Regions from separate parts of the Pseudomonas pergaminensis genome, predicted to be linked through region 3. Evidence: predicted binding sites of a transcription regulator. Region 3 holds the regulator's gene; each other region holds the start of a gene.
The links. The regulator sigma-54, encoded in region 3, starts transcription at its own class of promoters, with help from an activator protein. The targets are predictions, from matches to a motif close to ANTGGCATNNANNTTGCTNT.
Positions count from the first base shown of each region.

Region 1 (6,184 bases), 2.8 Mb from region 3:
ACCAAAGAAGTTGTCCACCAGCTTGAACACCAGCTTGGCGTCGAGGATGAACAGCGCGGTGCCGCGCAGCGGCTTGATCTTGACCAGGTTGAGGCTGGTGGGCACGTACAGCGAGTGCACGTACTCGCCGAACTTCATCACCTGCACGCCGCCTACCGCCACGTCCGCCGAGCGGCGCAGCATGTTGAACATGCTGATCCGGGTGTAGCGGGCAAAACGCTCATTGATCATCTCCAGGGTCGGCATGCGTCCACGGACGATACGATCCTGGCTGGTGAGGTCATAACTTTTGACGCTGCCGGGCTCGGCAGCCATTTCGGTCTGTACCAGACCATCGTCGACGCCATGCAGCAGCGCGTCGATTTCATCCTGGGACAGCAGGTCTTGCACGGCCATGTCGTGATCCTACTGCAATACGAAGTTAGTGAAGAGCGCCTGCTCGACCACGACTTTGCCGAGTTCCTTCTGGGCCACTTCCTGCACGCTGGCCGTGACCTTCTGGCGCAGCATTTCCTGGCCCACCGGGGTGGCGAGTGTGTCGAAGCTCTGGCTGGAGAACAGCATCACCAGGTTGTTGCGGATCACTGGCATGTGCACCTTGAGGGCGTCCAGGTCCGACGCGTTGCGGGCCAGCAAGGTGATGCTCACTTGCAGGTAGCGCTGACGACCGTTCTGATTGAAGTTGGCGACAAAGGCCGGGAGCATCGGCTCGAAGATTGCCGGTTGCTTGACGTTAGTGGCGGTTTCGGCGGCGGGTGCCGGTTTGCTTGCACTGCTGTGCATGATGTACCAGGTGCCACCCACCGACGCGCCGATGGCCAGGAGCAGGCCCAGGACTATCAGCAGGATAAGCTTGAGCTTACCTTTGCCTGCGGGTGCTTTTGCTGCGTCGTCGCTCTTCGCCATGCCAATAATCCGTCACTATTCGGGGATTCATAGATCTACGGAATGGCAAGAGCAAGTGTTATGCCAGAGTTGTCTGGCAGATTGGGAAGAACACCCTGCAATCTGCCTTGCAACTGATCCCTGTGGGAGCGGGCTTGCTCGCGAAAGCGCTAGGTCAGCGATAGAAGTGCTGACTGATCCACCGCATTCGCGAGCAAGCCCGCCCCCACATCTGGGCCTGTGCAAGGCTTGAATCAGGCGTAGTAGTCGACCGCGCTGGAACCGATCACGGTTGAGGTCACGGGCGTCACCGCTTCAGCTACATCAATATGATTGCCGCTGTCGCCATTATCACCGCCACGTCCGCCGCTGCTGCTCACGCCACGGGTCTGGGCCTGTTGTTGCTGCTGTTCCTGGCCACGGGACTGGTCGGAGACGTTGACGTCCACCTGGCCCATGCCCTGCTGGGCGAACATCTCCCGCAGGCGGCCGGATTGGCTTTCCAACGCTTCACGCACCACCGGGTGGGCGCTCATGAAATTGACCTGGGCCTGTTGGTCGGCGGTCATGTTGACCTTGATATCCAAGCGACCGAGTTCAGCCGGCTGCAACTGGATCTCGGCCGACTTGAGGTTGGCGCTGGACAGGTACATCACACGGTTGACGATTTCGTCGGTCCAGCCGCTCTGGTGCATGGCCAACGGCGCATTGGTCACCGGCGGCAAGGCATTGGCGGTTTTCGGCGTGGCCGCTTGCGTCAACGCGGCCAGGCGGTTGGCGAAGTCATCGACACGGGTGTCGCTGCTGGCATTCTTCAGGTCCTTGAGGCCGTCGTCGATCAGCCCGCTGAAGGCCTTGTCGCCGCCCTGGTCGGTGCTGTCCTTGGTGGCTTGTTGGTCAACCATATTGGCCAGGCCAGCGGCGAAGTTCTGCGCGGCGGTCGGCTGATCCTGGGTCGGTGCCGGCGCGGTTTTGGCCGAGGCCTGGCTGCTGGCCGACACGTGGCCACCCTGCTCCATCGCCAGGCGCACGGTCGGCATAGCGTCGAGGGGATCGGCCTCCGGATCGAAGGCCGGCTTGGCCTCCTCGGTCGCGGCGACCGGCGCTGCCACCACCGGCTGGGTTTTGTCGTCCTTGGCGGTGGTGACAGGCGCTGGGGTTTCAACCGGCACTGGCACGGCCACCGGGGTGACGGTGGCAATCAGTGCCGGATCGACCACCGGGTCTGTCGGGGGCTGCTGTACCAGGGATGGGTCGGCAGGCGCGTCGTCGTCCTTGCTGGCACTGTCGTCGGTGTTGGCCGGTGGCTTGGCAGGCAAGGTATTGCCGCTATCGGCAACCGCTGGCGTGCTGGCGGCAGGTTTGTCGCTGCTTGCCGCTGGCTTGGCACTGGCGTCGGAAGACTTGCCGGCGGTGGGCTTGGGCGAATTGTCGTCGGCCTTGGCCGTGGGTTTGGAAGCCTGGTTGGCGAACACTTGAGCGAAGCCAGGGCCCTTGTCCCGTGGGTCCGCAGCCACTGCCGGTGGATTGGCGGCGGGCGCTTTAGGCTTGGCCGCGGGGGCAGCCTGAAGGAGCGAATTCGGGGCGACTGGCATAGGTAAAGGTCTCCACTGCATGGGGGTCGGGGATGCAGTATTGGGAGGTAGAGCAAGAGTCGGGCCAGGTTTGGGGGCGGTTGGTTTTATTGAGTACATATCCGTTTTTTAGGTAACGGCTGATATTGGTTCCGCCCTTACGGCGGGTCACTTTTGAAAAGAGCCCAAAAGTAACCAAAAGGCTCTTGCCCCAACACTCGGTACCTCGCCTAGGCTCGGTATGCCCGTAATCCGACAGTGATTTGTGGGGCCGCCGCCACGCGCCATCCATGGCGCGGGGCGGCTAAACCGGCATCCCTGCCGGTTTACCCCCCAAATCCCTGTCAGATTCCGGCCAGCGTGTTTGACGGGGCGCCTAAGATCAAAATCAAAAGCAAAAGCACAGCGGCCTGACAGCCGGCTTGAGTGGTGTGAAGCAAAGGCAAAAGCCAACGCGGTCCTGTAGGAGCCGGCTTGCCGGCGATGGTCGTTAACGATGATGGGGGTACATCTGGATAAACGCGGCGATCTCACGTTTTTCGCCGGCAAGCCGGCTCCTACAATGGACCGCGTATCCACGATGCGAAGCGAGTCGCTCTTGATCTTGATCTTAGGCGCCCCGTCAAACACGCTGGCCGAACGCAGGCTTTGGAGCGTGGGTAACCCGGCAGGACGCCGGGTTAGCCGCGCTGGGCCAAGGATGGCCCATCGCGGCGGCCCACGCTCCAAAGCCGGAGTGAGGGCACACCGAGCCTAAGCGAGGTGCCGAGTGTTGGGGCAAGAGCGTTTTGCTTACTTTTGCGCTTTTCAAAAGTGAGCCGCCGTAAGGGCGGAACCAATACCCGCCGTTACCTAAATAACGGATATGTACTCAATCAGATCTGAAACCGCTGCCGCTCCGTCTCATACAACGGCTTCACCAACGCAAACTCCCGATCAATCTGATCCACCAACTCCCCCAGATCCCCAACCACAGGCCCAACGGACTCAACCTCCAACCGCTGACACAACTGCGCCAACCTCACCGCCCCAAGGTTCCCACTGCTCCCCTTGAAGCTATGCGCAATGCGCCCCAACGCCTTCGCATCATCCCTGGCCTTGCGCAACGCTTCGACGCGCTTCTGGGAATCATCGAGAAAGGTATCAAGCAACTTGGGATACTCGCCTTCCATGACTTCCTGCAGACCCGACAACACCTCCGGGTCCAGATGTAGATCAACCACTTGCTCGCTCCTTGATCAAGAATCGGCGGATTATGCCAGAGCCTCCCAGCAAAACTCCACGCAGACACTGCGCCCGCCATCAGACCAGCGTACATCGCTGCTCAACTGACGCACCAGGCTCAAACCCCGGCCAGACAGACGGTCAATATCCAGCGGCCGCGCCAGCACCTGTTCCACGTCAAAACCAGGCCCGCTGTCCTCGACGCGCAGGGTCATGCGGCCGCCCGCCGCGGTCGGCAGCACTTGCACATGCACGCGTATGTAGCCGCTGTTGAGCTGCACCAGGCGGTCATTGCGCTGGCGGTAATACTCGGCAAACCCCTGGGCATCGCGCTTGAGCCGCGAATCCAGGCCCAACACCCCGTGTTCCAGGGCATTGGAATACAACTCGGCCATCACGCTGTAGAGCGCCCCGCTCTGCTCCCGCAGGCCATGGATCTCCAGCAACAATTGCAGCAAGTACGGCAATGGGTTGTAACGCTTCAAGGTCTCTGCGCGGAATTCAAAACTCACCGACCAGTCCAGCGGGCACGACTGGCCGCTGTCAGCATACAACGGCCCGCTGGCACGCAGTTGCTGGCCCGCTTGCAGGGTGATCTCCACCATGCTCACGTCATCTCGCGCCTCACCCCGAAACGCCGCCAAGGCCTGTTCAATGTCTTCAAACAGACGATCCGGCTCACGGTTGGCAGCGAATACCTGCTGCAAGCGTTCGGCGCCGAACAGCTGATCATTGGCATCGGCGGTATCCAACACACCATCAGACAGCAGGAACACCCGGTCACCCAACGCCATCGGCCAGACTTCGGTGCGGTCATCAAATGCTTCGGCCGACAACACCCCCAACGGCAAATGCCGCGACGCCAGCGGTGTACGCTTGCCGCTGGCGACTTCATGCACATAGCCTTCGGGCATGCCGCCGTTCCACACTTCCACCACGCGCCGCTGCGTGCTCAGGCACAACAGGGTGGCGCAGCAGAACATGTCCACCGGCAGGATGCGCTTGAGCTTGGCGTTCATCTCGCGCAGGGTCTGTGCCAGGCCGTAACCCTTGGCGGTCATGCCATAGAACACTTCCGCCAGGGGCATGGCGCCCACCGCCGCCGGCAAGCCATGGCCGGTAAAGTCGCCGAGCAGCACGTGCATATCGCCGGACGGTGTGTAGGCGGCCAGCAGCAGGTCGCCGTTGAACAACGCATAGGGCGATTGCAGGTAGCGAATGTTCGGTGCGGCATTGATGCAACCGGAATGCGCGACCTTATCGAATACCGCCTTGGCCACCCGCTGTTCATGCAGAAGGTAGTCATGATGCTTGGCAATCAGGTCGCGCTGCTGCAAGACCGTGGCCTGCAACCGCCGCAGGCGGTCCATGGCGTTGATCTTAGCGGCGAGAATAAGCTGGTTGTAGGGCTTGGGTAAAAAGTCATCGCCGCCCGCATCCAGGCACTGCGCCAGCGCTTCGCTCTCGCGCAGGGAGGTAAGGAAGATCAGCGGCACCAACTCTTCACCCGCCAGTTGCTTGATCCGGCGCGCCGCCTCAAAGCCGTCCATCACCGGCATCAGTGCGTCCATCAACACCAGTTGCGGGCGCTCGCGGATAAACACCTCGACCGCTTCGGCACCATTGGTGGCCGTGAGCACCTGGTGCCCTTGGCGCCGTACGATGGTCGACAGCAACAGCAGGTCGGCGGCGCTGTCTTCGGCGATCAGGATCGTCAGCGGCTCAAGGACCGGGGCCAGGGCGCTCAACTGATGTCGAACAGTTTGTCGAAGTTGGAGATGGCGAGGATCTTGCGCACATCGGAGTTGCTGTTGATCACCTGCACTTCGGCATTATCGCCACCGGCATGGTCACGCAACAGCAGGAGCATACCCAGGGCGGAGCTGTCCATGTAGGTGGCTTCCTTCAAGTCGACGACGTACAACTCAGGCACTTTATAGAAACGCTCGTAAGCATCACGAAACGCTTGATGGCTGCCGAAATCAAACCGGCCCTTGACCGCGATCGTCAACTTCGTCCCATCCAGGGATACTTCCGACTCGACTGACATGCGACTGCTTCCTTGTCTTTGGCAATGAGACAAGGTTTAGCAGGCGAACCCGATCTGAGCAACACCACACATCAACTGTGGGAGCGGGCTTGCTCGCGAATACGGTGTGTCAGTTGATATATCTGTGACTGACCCAGCGCATTCGCGAGCACATTTAGAACTGGGACTGGCGTGGGAGGCGCTGGGACAGTTCGTCGAGCAGCTTTTGCTCGCGCTTGTCTTCAAGCGCGCGTGCTTCGTCGATATAACGCTGCACCAATTTGCGCAAACCTTCGACCCGGGCAAACGCCGCTTGCCAGCTCTCGCGGGCTTTATCGAGGTTGTTCTGGTGCCACGCCAGGCTCTGGCGCTGCTGGCCGACAGCCGTTTCCAACTGATTGAGAAAGCCCTGGTAGCCCATCAACCACTGGCCCGATACGCCTTTGCTGCCGCGCTCGATCCACTGCTGCTG
Region 1 covers NZ_CP078013.2:4,794,240-4,800,423, forward strand. The annotation lists gene fliM (flagellar motor switch protein FliM) at 1-396, opposite strand, end outside; gene fliL (flagellar basal body-associated protein FliL) at 406-906, opposite strand; gene KUA23_RS21670 (flagellar hook-length control protein FliK) at 1,140-2,480, opposite strand; gene KUA23_RS21675 (Hpt domain-containing protein) at 3,335-3,682, opposite strand; gene KUA23_RS21680 (ATP-binding SpoIIE family protein phosphatase) at 3,713-5,431, opposite strand; gene KUA23_RS21685 (STAS domain-containing protein) at 5,428-5,733, opposite strand; gene fliJ (flagellar export protein FliJ) at 5,888-6,184, opposite strand, start outside.
Region 1: the regulator sigma-54 is predicted to act here: its motif matches at 2,530-2,549, upstream of KUA23_RS21670 (flagellar hook-length control protein FliK).

Region 2 (6,184 bases), 2.5 Mb from region 3:
CACCAGGTACTGCACCATCGGGTGCGCGTTGCCCTGGGAATCGTACAAGGTGGTGCTGTACTGGGTGGTAAAGGTGCTGGTGTCGTTCGGGTTGAACGGCTTGGCCACCTGGTCGATCACCGGCTCCGAGGAGTTCAGGTTACTGGTGGAGTCCACTTTGGTGGAGGCCTTGGGCGGCAGGTTCGACAGGTTCAGTTGCAGGTCGGTCAGGCCGCCCTTGATGATCTTGCCATCGGCATCTGCCGCGTAGCCTTGCAGGCGCGAAGTGCCGGTGTTGTTGGTGATGTAGCCGTCTTTGTCGGCACGGAAGGCACCGCTGCGGGTGTACTCCAGCGAACCGTCGCTGCCCTTCTGCACGAAGAAGCCGCCACCCTGGATCGCCATGTCCAGGATACCGCCGCTGCCGTTGACGTCACCCTGGGTGAACTGCTGCGACACAGCCGCCAGGTTCACACCGTTGCCGATGCTGTTCTGGCCGGTGCCCAGCTTGGACGCGGCGTAGATGTCGGCGAATTCCGCACGGGACGACTTGAAGCCAGTGGTCGCGACGTTGGCGATGTTGTTGCCGGTCACGTCCAGTTGTTTGTTGGCCGCATAGAGGCCGCTAAGGCCGATGTTAAAAGACATGTTTCTCTCCCTCTGCCGTATTTAGCCGGCTCTATGTACCGATAGTCTGAATTTGCGACAGCTTGACGCTGCCCATGCCGCCCGCCAGGTTCAGCAGCATTTCGCCGCCGGTCTTGCTCAGGGTCACGCTCGTTACCGTCGCTGGCAGCGAAGTGGCCAGGGCAACGGAGTCGCCCTTGTCGTTCTTGGTGGTGGCGTTGAAGGTGTAGGTGCCCGCCGGGGCAACTTCGCCCTTGTCGTTCTTGCCATCCCAGATGAAGTTCTGGGTGCCGGCGCTCTGGGCCCCCATGTCGATGGTGCGCACCACGTTGCCGTCTTTGTCGGTGATCTTGACGGAGACGTTGCCCACCGCCGAGGTCACCGCCACCGAACCGGTCATGCTCTTGCTCGTATCAACCATGGCCTTGTCGGTCTGGATGATGATCGAGCGCCCGACCAGCGACGAGGCCTGCAACGCCTGCGACGAGCTGAAGTTGCTGGAGATCGCATTCACCGAGTCGTTCAGGGTGTTGATGCCTTCCAGGCTGCTGAACTGCGCCAACTGGGCCACGAACGCGCCGTTGTCTTGTGGCGACAGCGGGTTCTGGTTTTTCAGCTGGGTGACCAGCAGTTGCAGGAACGCATCTTTGCCCAACGCCTGCTTGCCCGTCGCAGCCTTGGAAGCGTCGCCGAGGCTACTGGCGTTGTCTGTCGCAGTCTTGACCTTCGAGTTGAAAAGGTCCTGGACCGGCGTGTTGTTTGACGTATCAACGATGGCCATTATTTGGCGCCCCTTATCACTGACCCAGGGTCAGGACCTTCTGCATCATGGTTTTGGCGGTGTTCATCATTTCCGCATTGGTCTGGAACGAGCGGCTGGCGGAAATCATGTCAGCCATTTCCTCGACCACGTTGACGTTCGGGTAGTACACGTAGCCTTTTTCGTTCGCCGCCGGGTGGTTAGGCTCGTAGCGAGCTTCCAGATTGCTCTGGTCCTCAACCACACCGAGTACCTGCACGCCCGAGCCGGCGGCGCCTTGATCCTGGAACAGCGAATCGCTGCCGCCGTTCTGGCCACCCTGGAACATGGTGGCGAACACCGGGTGACGGGCGCGGTAGGTCTGGTCGATGCTCGAAGACACGGTCTCGGCGTTGGCGATGTTACTGGCGACGGTGTTCAAACGCGTGGTCTGCGCGCTCATGCCACTGCCGGCAATATTGAAAACACTGGACAGGGACATGGCTTACTCTCCACGCAGGGCTGACATCAGCCCTTTGAATTTGCTGTTGAGCAGGGTGAAGCTGGCTTGAAAGTTTACCGAGTTCTCGGCGTAGGCCGATTGCTCCAGCTGGGCGTCGACGGTGTTCTGGTCGATCGACGGCTGCATCGGTGTGCGATACAGCAACGACTCGTCACCATTGCTCAGGCCTTGCGCTTCAATATGACGGCTGTTGGTCATGTTCAAGGCGAAGGTGCCGTTCTTGGTCTTGTCCTGCTGTGCGGCGAGCACGGCGGAAAAGTCCAGGTCCCGAGCCTTGTAGTTCGGGGTGTCGGCGTTGGCAATGTTGTTGGCCAGGACTTCGGCACGCTGGGCGCGGAAGCCCAGGGCTTGTTCGTGGATACCGAGCGCTTTATCGAAGCTGATGCTCATGGCGGAAACCTTTAAGGGCTGACCTGCTGTTCGTTAACAGGGTTATAGCAAGGTGTGTGCCAGTTTGTGGGAAGCCCGTATTTAAAGGGCTTGGGGGCGGATTGCCGGGCGGCAATGCCAGAAAAGCGGCAACGGGTTTCCGCGTGGTGCCAGTAAAGCGGCAATCCGGGTTGCCGCTATTGAAAGGTTTGCCGCAAAAACAAATGTGGGAGCGAGCTTGCTCGCGAATGCAGCCTGTCAGTTGATACATGCATCGACTGACACTGCGCTTTCGCGAGCAAGCCCGCTCCCACATTTTTTACCGCGTACGACTTACTTAGCCTGGTAAATGATCCCAGGGCTGCACTGCACCATCTGGTAATGGTCCGGCAAACCGTTCAGCGCTTCGGAAGCACCGAGGAACAGGTAGCCACCACGCTTGAGCGTGCCGTGGATGCGCAACAGGATGTCTTTCTTCACCTCGGCCGAGAAATAGATCAGCACGTTGCGGCAGAACACCATGTCGAACTTGCCCAGGCTGGCGTAGCTGTCGAGCAGGTTGAAGGAGCGGAACTCCACACGGCTCTTGATCGGCGCCTTGACCGCCCAACGCCCCGCCCCTTTCGGGTCGAAGTAGCGTTGCAGGCGTTCCTGGGACAAGCCACGACCCAGTGCCAGGCTGTCGTACTCGCCGGTCTTGCAGTTGGTGAGCATGGTGCCGGACAGGTCAGTGGCCACGATTTGCGCCCCAGCCTTCAACTGGCCCATGTTGGTCCGCTCGAACTCATCGATCGACATCGAAATCGAGTACGGTTCCTGCCCCGAGGAACAGGCCGCCGACCAGATGCGCAGGCGCTGGCCCGGGCTGGCCTTGATGGCTTCCGGGAGCACTTTGCTCTTGAGCACTTCAAACGGATAGGTGTCGCGAAACCACAGGGTTTCGTTGGTGGTCATGGCATCGACCACCATTTCCTTGAGCCCGCTGCGCGGCTGCCCCTGGATGCGCTGGACCAGCTCACCCAACGACTTGATGCCCTGCTGCTCCATCAGTTTGTTGAGACGGCTGGATACCAGGTACTGCTTGTTTTCACCGAGCAATATGCCACAGGCTTTTTCCAGGAAGACCCGGAACTGTTCGAAATCCAAATTACCCGTAGACAATGATACCGCCTCTTAAATCGTGTGACCGCCAGGGGGAAATCCCCCTAGCCGTGATCTGCTGCCTTGATCCGGTCGACAACCCGGGATGCGAGGTCATCAGGACGGAATTTGGCCAGGAAGTCATCGGCACCGACTTTCTTGACCATCGCCTGGTTGAATACACCCGACAACGAAGTATGCAGGATGATATGCAGTTTTTGCATGCGTGGATCGTTACGTATCTCGGCCGTGAGGGTGTAGCCGTCCATTTCCGGCATCTCGATGTCGGAGATCATCATCAAGAATTCTTCTTCCGGTTTCTTGCCGTCATCCACCAGCTTACGCAGGTAATCCAACGCCTGGCGACCATCATTGAGGGCCACCACTTCCACGCCGACGGTTTGCAGGCAACGGGTCACCTGTTTACGCGCCACCGAGGAGTCGTCCACCGTCAATACACGCAGGGAGATCGCCTTATGCGCGGTTTCGGCGTCTACCACACCCACGGAAATCGATTCCGAGGTCGGCGCCACTTCGGCAAGGATCTTCTCCACGTCGATGATTTCCACCAACTGGTTGTCGACCCGCGTCACCGCCGTGAGGTAGTGATCGCGACCGGTGCCCTTGGGCGGCGGATGGATCTCTTCCCAGTTCATGTTGACGATGCGCTCCACCGAGCGCACCAGGAAACCCTGGGTCTTGGTGTTGTATTCGGTGATGATCACGAACGGGTTCTCGCGGTCCTGCAAACCCGCGGAACCGGTGGCCAGGGCCAGGTCAAGAATCGGGATCGTCGCGCCACGGATGTTGGCAACGCCACACACCACCGGGCTGGACTTGGGCATGATCGTCAGCTTGGGGCATTGCAACACTTCCCGCACCTTGAACACGTTGATGCCATACAGCTGCTTGCCATCCAGGCGAAAAAGCAACAACTCCAGGCGATTCTGCCCTACCAGCTGTGTGCGCTGGTTTACTGAATCCATTACTCCTGCCATGCCCAGACTCCTACGCTAAAACCTTAAAGGGTGCGACGCGCACCCAACGCTAAACGGCACGGCCTTTGCTATTTATTGGTCATGGATATTAAAACGACAGTTTCCCGACGCCCCATCCTGACACGTTACCGCAGATCGCTCTGCGCAGCGTTGGCGTTGCTTGCCTTGGGCCTGGGCGCCACGGCCCGCGCAGACAACGTCACCTTGCCTGATCTACTTATCGGCGTCACCCAGGGCTTTCTTGAGTTCACTGTAGAAGATTATCTGGCGACCACCCAGACACCGGGCCGTTACGAAATCCAGGTCAACCAGCTGGACCCGCGCCTGCGCATGCCCATGTGCGACAAGGAATTGACAGCCACCCTGGAAAGCCCCGCCCAACCGATCGGCCGCGTGACGGTCAAGGTCCGCTGCGACGGCGCCTCGCCCTGGACGGTGTTCGTGCCAGCCCAAGTCAAATTGTTCCGCGATGTGGTGGTCGTTGCCCGCCCGCTCAAGCGCACCGGCATCATCGGTTTTGAGGACGTGGTGTTGCGCGAACGCGACATCAGCATGATCAGCCAGGGTTACCTGACGTCCCTCGATCAGGCCGTGGGGCAGAAACTGACCCGACCAGTGGTCACCGACCAGGTCATCACCCTGGTGCATTTGGAACAGGCGGAGGTGATCCGCAAGGGTGATCAGGTGGTGATTTCCGCCAGCAGCGGTGCGCTGCAGGTCAAAATGCCGGGGGAAGCGCTGTCCAACGGCGGCATGAGTGAGCAGATAAGGGTGAAGAACCTCAACTCCAACCGCGTGATCAAGGCACGGGTCACGGCACCTGGCCAGGTAGAGGTGGCTTTATAGAGCACTGGTATCGGGCGCCAGCTTTTCCTACACTGTCGACTGGATGTCGGCCTGTGCAGTTTATTGTCAATCGAGCCTAAAGTTTGTCCGGGTATGGCCGAAAACATGGCAAGCGTCCAAATACCCAGAGGTTTTTTCAATCATGGTCATCGATTTCAGTCGTTTGAATAACACCCCGACCACGTCGGCCCCTACGCGCACCACCGGCACCAAGGACAGCGTAGAAGCCAAGGCACAGCCACTGCCCGCCAAGGCAGAACAGGCCAGCGCCAGCCAGAGCGGGGAATCCGTACACCTGAGCAATGAGGCTCAACAGTTGCAGAAGGTCACTGACTCGCTGCGCGATCAACCAGTGGTCAATAAAGCCCGTGTGGCCGAATTGAAACAGGCAATCGCCGATGGCAGCTATAAAGTCGACAGCAACCGTGTAGCCAGCAAGCTGCTTAATTTCGAAGCCGAGCGCTAGGCTAAGGCCTGCGCCGGGCTTTTGGACGCTTAAACCCCAAGGCCAGCCATGCATCACGACGAAAATCTGCTTCAACTGATCATTGATGATCTCGCCCCGACCCAACAGCTGCTCGAGCTGCTCAGGGAAGAATCCCTGGCCCTCTATGGCCGGGACATGCCCCTGCTGGAAGAAATTCTGGCGCGCAAGCAGTCGCTGATTGTCCTGCTGGAACAGCACGGCAAAAAACGCAGCCAGATCCTCGTCAGCCTGGGCCTGCCCGCCGACCATGACGGATTGGCACAGCTGGCCAGCCATTCCTCGGTCGGCGATCAATTACTGGCCCAGAGCAAAGAACTCAATCAATTGCTCGCCCAGTGCCAGGAAGCCAACCTGCTCAACGGTCAGTCGATCCAGCTTCAGCAAGCTACGACCGCCAACCAGTTGCGTATACTTCACGGCGGAGAGCCTCCGGCGCTTTACAACGCTCAGGGCTCCACCTCACGCCTGGTCAAGCC
Region 2 covers NZ_CP078013.2:5,101,354-5,107,537, forward strand. The annotation lists gene flgE (flagellar hook protein FlgE) at 1-627, opposite strand, end outside; gene flgD (flagellar hook assembly protein FlgD) at 659-1,387, opposite strand; gene flgC (flagellar basal body rod protein FlgC) at 1,404-1,847, opposite strand; gene flgB (flagellar basal body rod protein FlgB) at 1,851-2,258, opposite strand; gene cheR (protein-glutamate O-methyltransferase CheR) at 2,571-3,398, opposite strand; gene KUA23_RS23120 (chemotaxis protein CheV) at 3,443-4,375, opposite strand; gene flgA (flagellar basal body P-ring formation chaperone FlgA) at 4,457-5,221, shown strand; gene flgM (flagellar biosynthesis anti-sigma factor FlgM) at 5,364-5,687, shown strand; gene KUA23_RS23135 (flagella synthesis protein FlgN) at 5,736-6,184, shown strand, end outside.
Region 2: the regulator sigma-54 is predicted to act here: its motif matches at 2,303-2,322, upstream of flgB (flagellar basal body rod protein FlgB).

Region 3 (6,184 bases):
TCAGACACCACGTTTGCGACAAACGTTTGCATCATTCGCGCAATACTTGGCCACATGGGCCGAGCGGACCGAACTGGCGGCGAACTATATCACTGCTGGTACAGGGCGCCCAAGGCCGGAACGGTGCTTGTTCAGATTGAGGACAGGGAAAAACGTTGCCGCCTATGTTGCCAAGGATGGAATCTCAAGCGCATCGCAAACAAACCCTGACGAACTTGCGTGAGGGAATTGATCATTACCGTTATAATCGCCGACTTTTCGTCAGGCTATACGATTTCAGACATGAGCCAATCCAGCGACCTTATTCAATCCGCACAACGCACCATCCGCCTCGAGCTTGAAGCCGTAGAAGGCTTGCTGGCGCATATCGACGCAGATTTCGTACGCGCGTGCGAGATGATTCTGGCCAGCAAAGGCCGCGTTGTCGTGGTCGGCATGGGCAAGTCGGGCCACGTCGGCAACAAGATCGCCGCCACCCTGGCCAGCACCGGGACCACTGCATTTTTCGTGCACCCCGCCGAAGCCAGCCACGGCGACATGGGCATGATCACCAAGGATGACATCATCCTGGCGCTGTCCAACTCCGGCAGCACCAACGAAATCGTGACCCTGCTGCCGCTGATCAAGCGCCTGGGCATCCAGATGATCAGCATCACCGGCAACCCGGAGTCGACGCTGGCCAAGGCCGCCGAAGTGAACCTGAATGTTCACGTGGCCCACGAGGCGTGCCCTTTGAACCTGGCACCGACCTCCTCCACCACCGCCGCACTGGTCATGGGCGATGCCCTGGCCGTGGCGCTGCTGGAAGCCCGTGGGTTTACCGCCGAGGACTTCGCATTTTCCCACCCGGGTGGCGCCCTGGGCCGCCGTTTGCTGCTGAAAGTGGAAAACGTCATGCACTCGGGCGATGAGTTGCCCCACGTCCAGCGCGGCACCTTGCTGAAGGACGCGTTGATGGAAATGACCCGCAAGGGCCTGGGCATGACCGTGATACTGGAAGCCGACGGCCGCCTGGCCGGGGTCTTCACCGACGGCGACCTGCGCCGCACCCTGGACCGCACCATTGATATCCACACCGCCACCATTGATGCGGTGATGACCCCTCACGGCAAGACCGCGCGCCCTGAAATGCTGGCAGCCGAAGCCTTGAAGATCATGGAAGACCATAAGATAGGCGCGCTGGTGGTGGTCGATGGCAATGACCATCCGATTGGCGCCCTGAACATGCACGATTTGTTGCGTGCGGGAGTGATGTAAATGACCAGCGACCTGTTGCAACGCGGTAAAAACATCAAGCTGGCGATTTTCGACGTCGACGGCGTGCTGACCGATGGCCGCCTGTACTTCCTCGAAGACGGCAGCGAATTCAAGACGTTCAACACCCTCGATGGCCAGGGCATCAAGATGCTGATGGCGGCGGGCGTGCAAACAGCGATTATCAGCGGCCGAAAAACCCCCGTTGTGGAACGCCGTGCACAAAACCTGGGGATTCCTCACCTGTATCAGGGCCGCGAGGATAAACTGGTGGTTCTGGACGAGCTTCTTGGCCAACTCAACCTAAGCTATGAGCAGGTCGCCTACTTGGGCGATGACCTGCCAGACCTGCCGGTGATTCGTCGGGTGGGCTTGGGCATGGCTGTCGCCAATGCGGCGGCATTTGTTCGCGAGCATGCCCATGGCATCACTACCGCCCGTGGCGGTGAAGGTGCCGCCCGCGAGTTCTGCGAGCTGATCCTGCGTGCCCAGGGTAGCCTTGAAGCGGCCCACGCCGCCTACTTATAGAGCGTTTTATGCTGAGCAAAAAGATTCGCAACTTCCTGCTATTCGGGGTCATCGCCGCGCTGTTTCTCGCGGTGGGCTACTGGAATATCAGCCCGGAGCGCTTTCTCGACCAGCCTGCTGCGCAGGTGGACGAGGGCGCTATCGACTACTACGCCATCAATGCCAAGAGCGTGCAATTCCTGCCAGACGGCAAGGTTCAGTACGAGATGACTTCGGACAAGGTCGAGCATGTAAAGGCCAGCGAAGTCACGCTGCTGACCAATCCGGACATGAACATTTACCGCGGTACCGAGTTCCCATGGCACGTCACCAGCAAACGTGGTGAGGTCAACCCGGACGGTACCGAGGTGGAACTGATCGACTCGGTGCGCGTTGCGCGCACGGACGATAAAAAACGTGAGACCGTGATTACCAGCAGTCGCATGACCGTATTCCCGCAGAAGCAATATGCGCAGACCGAGCAAGACGTTAGAATCGACGGCGCTGGCGGTGTATCGACTGGCAAGGGAATGAAAGCGTATTTGAAAGAAAGCAGGATACACCTGCTATCGAACGTAAGAGGACAGTATGAGGCTCGTTAAAACTCTCCCTATTTTGCTCGGTCTGGGCGCAGCACTGGGAAGCGTGAGCGCCTGGGCTCTGCCGAACGATAGCCAGCAACCGATCCACATCTCGGCTGACGATGCACAGCTCGATGACAAGCAAGGCGTCGCCACCTATACCGGCGGTGTGATCATCACCCAGGGCTCGATGAAGATCACCGGCAATACGGTGACACTGACGCGCACCCAATCGGGCGATATCGACGTGGTAACGTCGGTGGGCAACCTGGCTTACTTCGAACAGAAGCAGTCCGCGACCGATACCGGCCCGATGAAAGGCTACGGCAAGACTATCCAGTACCATGCCCAGCAGAACCGCATCGTCCTGATCGACCAGGCCAAGGTGCTCAGCCCCGATGGCAACTCGACGGAAGGTGAGAAGATCACCTATGACACCGTGAAACAGATCGCTAACGCCGGTCGTGCCAATGGCAACAAGGTCACCGCGCCTCGTCCACGCATCGACATGGTTATCCAGCCGAAGAAGAAGGCCGAGTAATGGCAACCCTGAAAGCCCAGCATCTGGCCAAGGCCTATAAAAGCCGTCAGGTCGTGCGCGACGTCAGCCTGTCGATCGACAGCGGCCAGATCGTCGGCTTGCTCGGCCCCAACGGCGCCGGCAAGACCACCTGCTTCTACATGATCGTCGGCCTGGTCCAGGCGGATCAGGGCCGCGTCCTGATCGACGACCTGGACGTGAGCCACCAGCCGATGCACGGCCGCGCACGCGCCGGTATCGGCTATCTCCCGCAGGAAGCGTCGATCTTCCGCAAACTGTCGGTCGCCGATAACATCATGGCCATCCTCGAGACCCGCAAGGAACTCGACCGTGACGGCCGCCGCAAGGAGCTGGAAAGCCTGCTGCAGGAATTCCACATCAACCATATCCGCGACAACCTCGGCATGAGCCTGTCCGGTGGTGAGCGTCGCCGCGTGGAAATCGCCCGCGCCCTGGCCACCGCGCCCAAGTTCATCCTGCTGGACGAACCGTTTGCCGGCGTCGACCCGATCTCGGTGGGCGACATCAAGCAGATCATCCATCATCTCAAGGCCAAGGGCATTGGCGTGCTGATCACTGACCACAACGTCCGTGAAACGCTCGATATCTGCGAAACCGCGTATATCGTCAACGATGGCCAACTGATTGCCGAAGGCGATTCCGCCACTATCCTGGCCAACGAATTGGTCAAGGAAGTGTACCTGGGTCACGAGTTCCGCCTGTAAACACCGTGGTGTCAAGGCCGTTTGCCAAGGTGCGCGGGAGTCAATGAAAACCTCCGGATTTTTATTGTTACCGCGCTCTAGGCAAAGCCCCCGACATCAGGCATATAATTTGCTTATGTTTGGCGCTCACGCGCCCTGTCGTGGATGGCGCATTGCGCCGGCGAATAAGGTGTTAAGCCCCTGCCATGAAACCATCGCTAGTCCTGAGAATGGGCCAGCAGCTGACGATGACACCGCAGCTGCAACAGGCCATCCGCCTGCTCCAATTGTCGACACTGGACCTGCAACAGGAAATCCAGGAGGCCCTGGAGTCCAATCCGATGCTCGAACGCCAGGAAGAAGGCGACGACTTCGATAACGCAGACCCACTGGCCGATAACATCGAGCAAAAACCCAATTCTGACGTGCAGGAACCCTCCTACCAGGAAACCGCCCCTACGGTGGACAACCTTGAGGAAGGCGAATGGAACGAGCGCATTCCCAACGAGCTTCCGGTCGATACCGCCTGGGAAGACGTCTACCAGACCAGCGCCAGCAGCCTGCCCAGCAACGATGACGACGAGTGGGACTTCACCACCCGCACCTCCGCCGGCGAGAGCCTGCAGAGCCACCTGCTGTGGCAACTGAACCTTGCGCCGATGTCGGACACCGATCGCCTGATCGCCGTGACGCTGATCGACTGCATCAACAACCAGGGTTATCTAGACGAGACGCTTGAAGAGATTCTTGAAGCCTTCGACCCTGAACTGGATATCGAGCTGGACGAGATCGAAGCCGTCCTGCACCGCATCCAGCAGTTCGAGCCTGCCGGTATCGGCGCGCGCACGCTCAGCGAATGCCTGTTGCTGCAATTGCGCCAGCTACCCGCCAAGACCCCATGGCTCGCCGAGGCCCAGCGTCTGGTCACCGATTACATCGACCTGCTGGGCAGCCGCGACTACAGCCAATTGATGCGTCGCATGAAGCTCAAGGAAGACGACCTGCGCCAGGTCATCGAGCTGGTACAGAGCCTCAACCCGCGTCCCGGCTCGCAAATCGAATCCAGCGAAGCCGAATACGTGGTGCCCGATGTCATCGTGCGCAAGGACAACGAGCGCTGGCTGGTGGAACTGAACCAGGAGTCGGTGCCGCGCCTGCGGGTCAACCCTCAATACGCAGGCTTCGTACGGCGCGCCGATACCAGTGCCGACAACACCTTCATGCGCAACCAGTTGCAGGAAGCCCGCTGGTTCATCAAGAGCCTGCAAAGCCGCAACGAAACCCTGATGAAAGTCGCCACCCAAATCGTCGAGCACCAGCGCGGCTTTCTGGAATACGGCGACGAAGCGATGAAACCGCTGGTACTGCATGACATCGCCGAAGCGGTTGGCATGCATGAGTCGACGATTTCACGGGTAACCACGCAGAAATTCATGCATACCCCACGGGGTATTTATGAACTGAAATACTTTTTCTCCAGCCACGTCAGCACCTCCGAAGGCGGTGAATGCTCGTCCACGGCGATCCGCGCGATCATCAAAAAACTGGTTGCCGCGGAAAATCAGAAAAAGCCATTGAGTGACAGTAAGATCGCTGGTTTACTGGAGGCACAAGGCATTCAGGTCGCCCGTCGAACCGTCGCCAAGTACCGCGAGTCCCTCGGGATCGCGCCTTCCAGCGAGCGTAAGCGTTTGATGTGACGGGCGGGCCACAGCGTTCCAGTGGCAGGTATTCCTACCTGCCGCTTTATGCACTGGCAACGAAGGAGAAGCTGTATGCAAGTCAACATCAGTGGACACCAGCTGGAAGTCACCAAACCCCTGCGTGAATACACCGAAAGCAAGCTGAACAAGCTGGCGGGGCATTTTGACAAGATCACCAATGTGCAGGTCATCATGGAGGTCGATAAGCTCAAGCAGAAAATCGAGGCCACCCTGCACGTACCGAATGCGAAGCTCGTCGCCAATGCAGAACATGAAGACATGTACGCGGCGATCGACTCGCTCTACGACAAGCTGGACCGCCAACTCATAAAGCATAAGGAAAAGAATCTGCACCTGATGCAAGGTACAGGTCGTTAACTCTCCCCCCATGATCCGACTTGAAACCATCCTGACCCCCGGCCGTTCCCTCGTGAACGTGCCGGGAGGCAGCAAGAAAAAAGCCCTCGAACAAATTGCCAACCTGATCGCGCGCGAAGTGCCGGATCTGGAGATGCAGGATGTGTTCGATGCGCTGATTGCCCGTGAAAAACTCGGCTCTACCGGTTTTGGTAACGGCATCGCCATTCCTCATTGCCGCCTCAAAGGCTGCGAAACACCCGTCAGCGCCCTGCTCCACCTGGAAGCCCCCATCGATTTCGACGCTATCGACGGCGCCCCGGTCGACCTGCTGTTCGTTCTGCTGGTCCCGCAAGCCGCCACCGATGCACACTTGGAACTGCTCAGGCAGATCGCCAGCATGCTCGACCGCAAGGAAGTACGCGACAAACTGCGTAGCGCCAGTAGCAATGAGGCGCTGTACCAGGTTGTCCTGGATGAACAGAACGGGCAGTAATCATGCGTTTGATCATCGTCAGCGGCCGTTCTGGCTCGGGT
Region 3 covers NZ_CP078013.2:1,031,502-1,037,685, reverse strand. The annotation lists gene KUA23_RS04675 (KpsF/GutQ family sugar-phosphate isomerase) at 283-1,257, shown strand; gene KUA23_RS04670 (KdsC family phosphatase) at 1,258-1,782, shown strand; gene lptC (LPS export ABC transporter periplasmic protein LptC) at 1,791-2,363, shown strand; gene lptA (lipopolysaccharide transport periplasmic protein LptA) at 2,350-2,883, shown strand; gene lptB (LPS export ABC transporter ATP-binding protein) at 2,883-3,608, shown strand; gene KUA23_RS04650 (RNA polymerase factor sigma-54) at 3,794-5,287, shown strand; gene hpf (ribosome hibernation-promoting factor, HPF/YfiA family) at 5,363-5,668, shown strand; gene ptsN (PTS IIA-like nitrogen regulatory protein PtsN) at 5,679-6,143, shown strand; gene rapZ (RNase adapter RapZ) at 6,146-6,184, shown strand, end outside.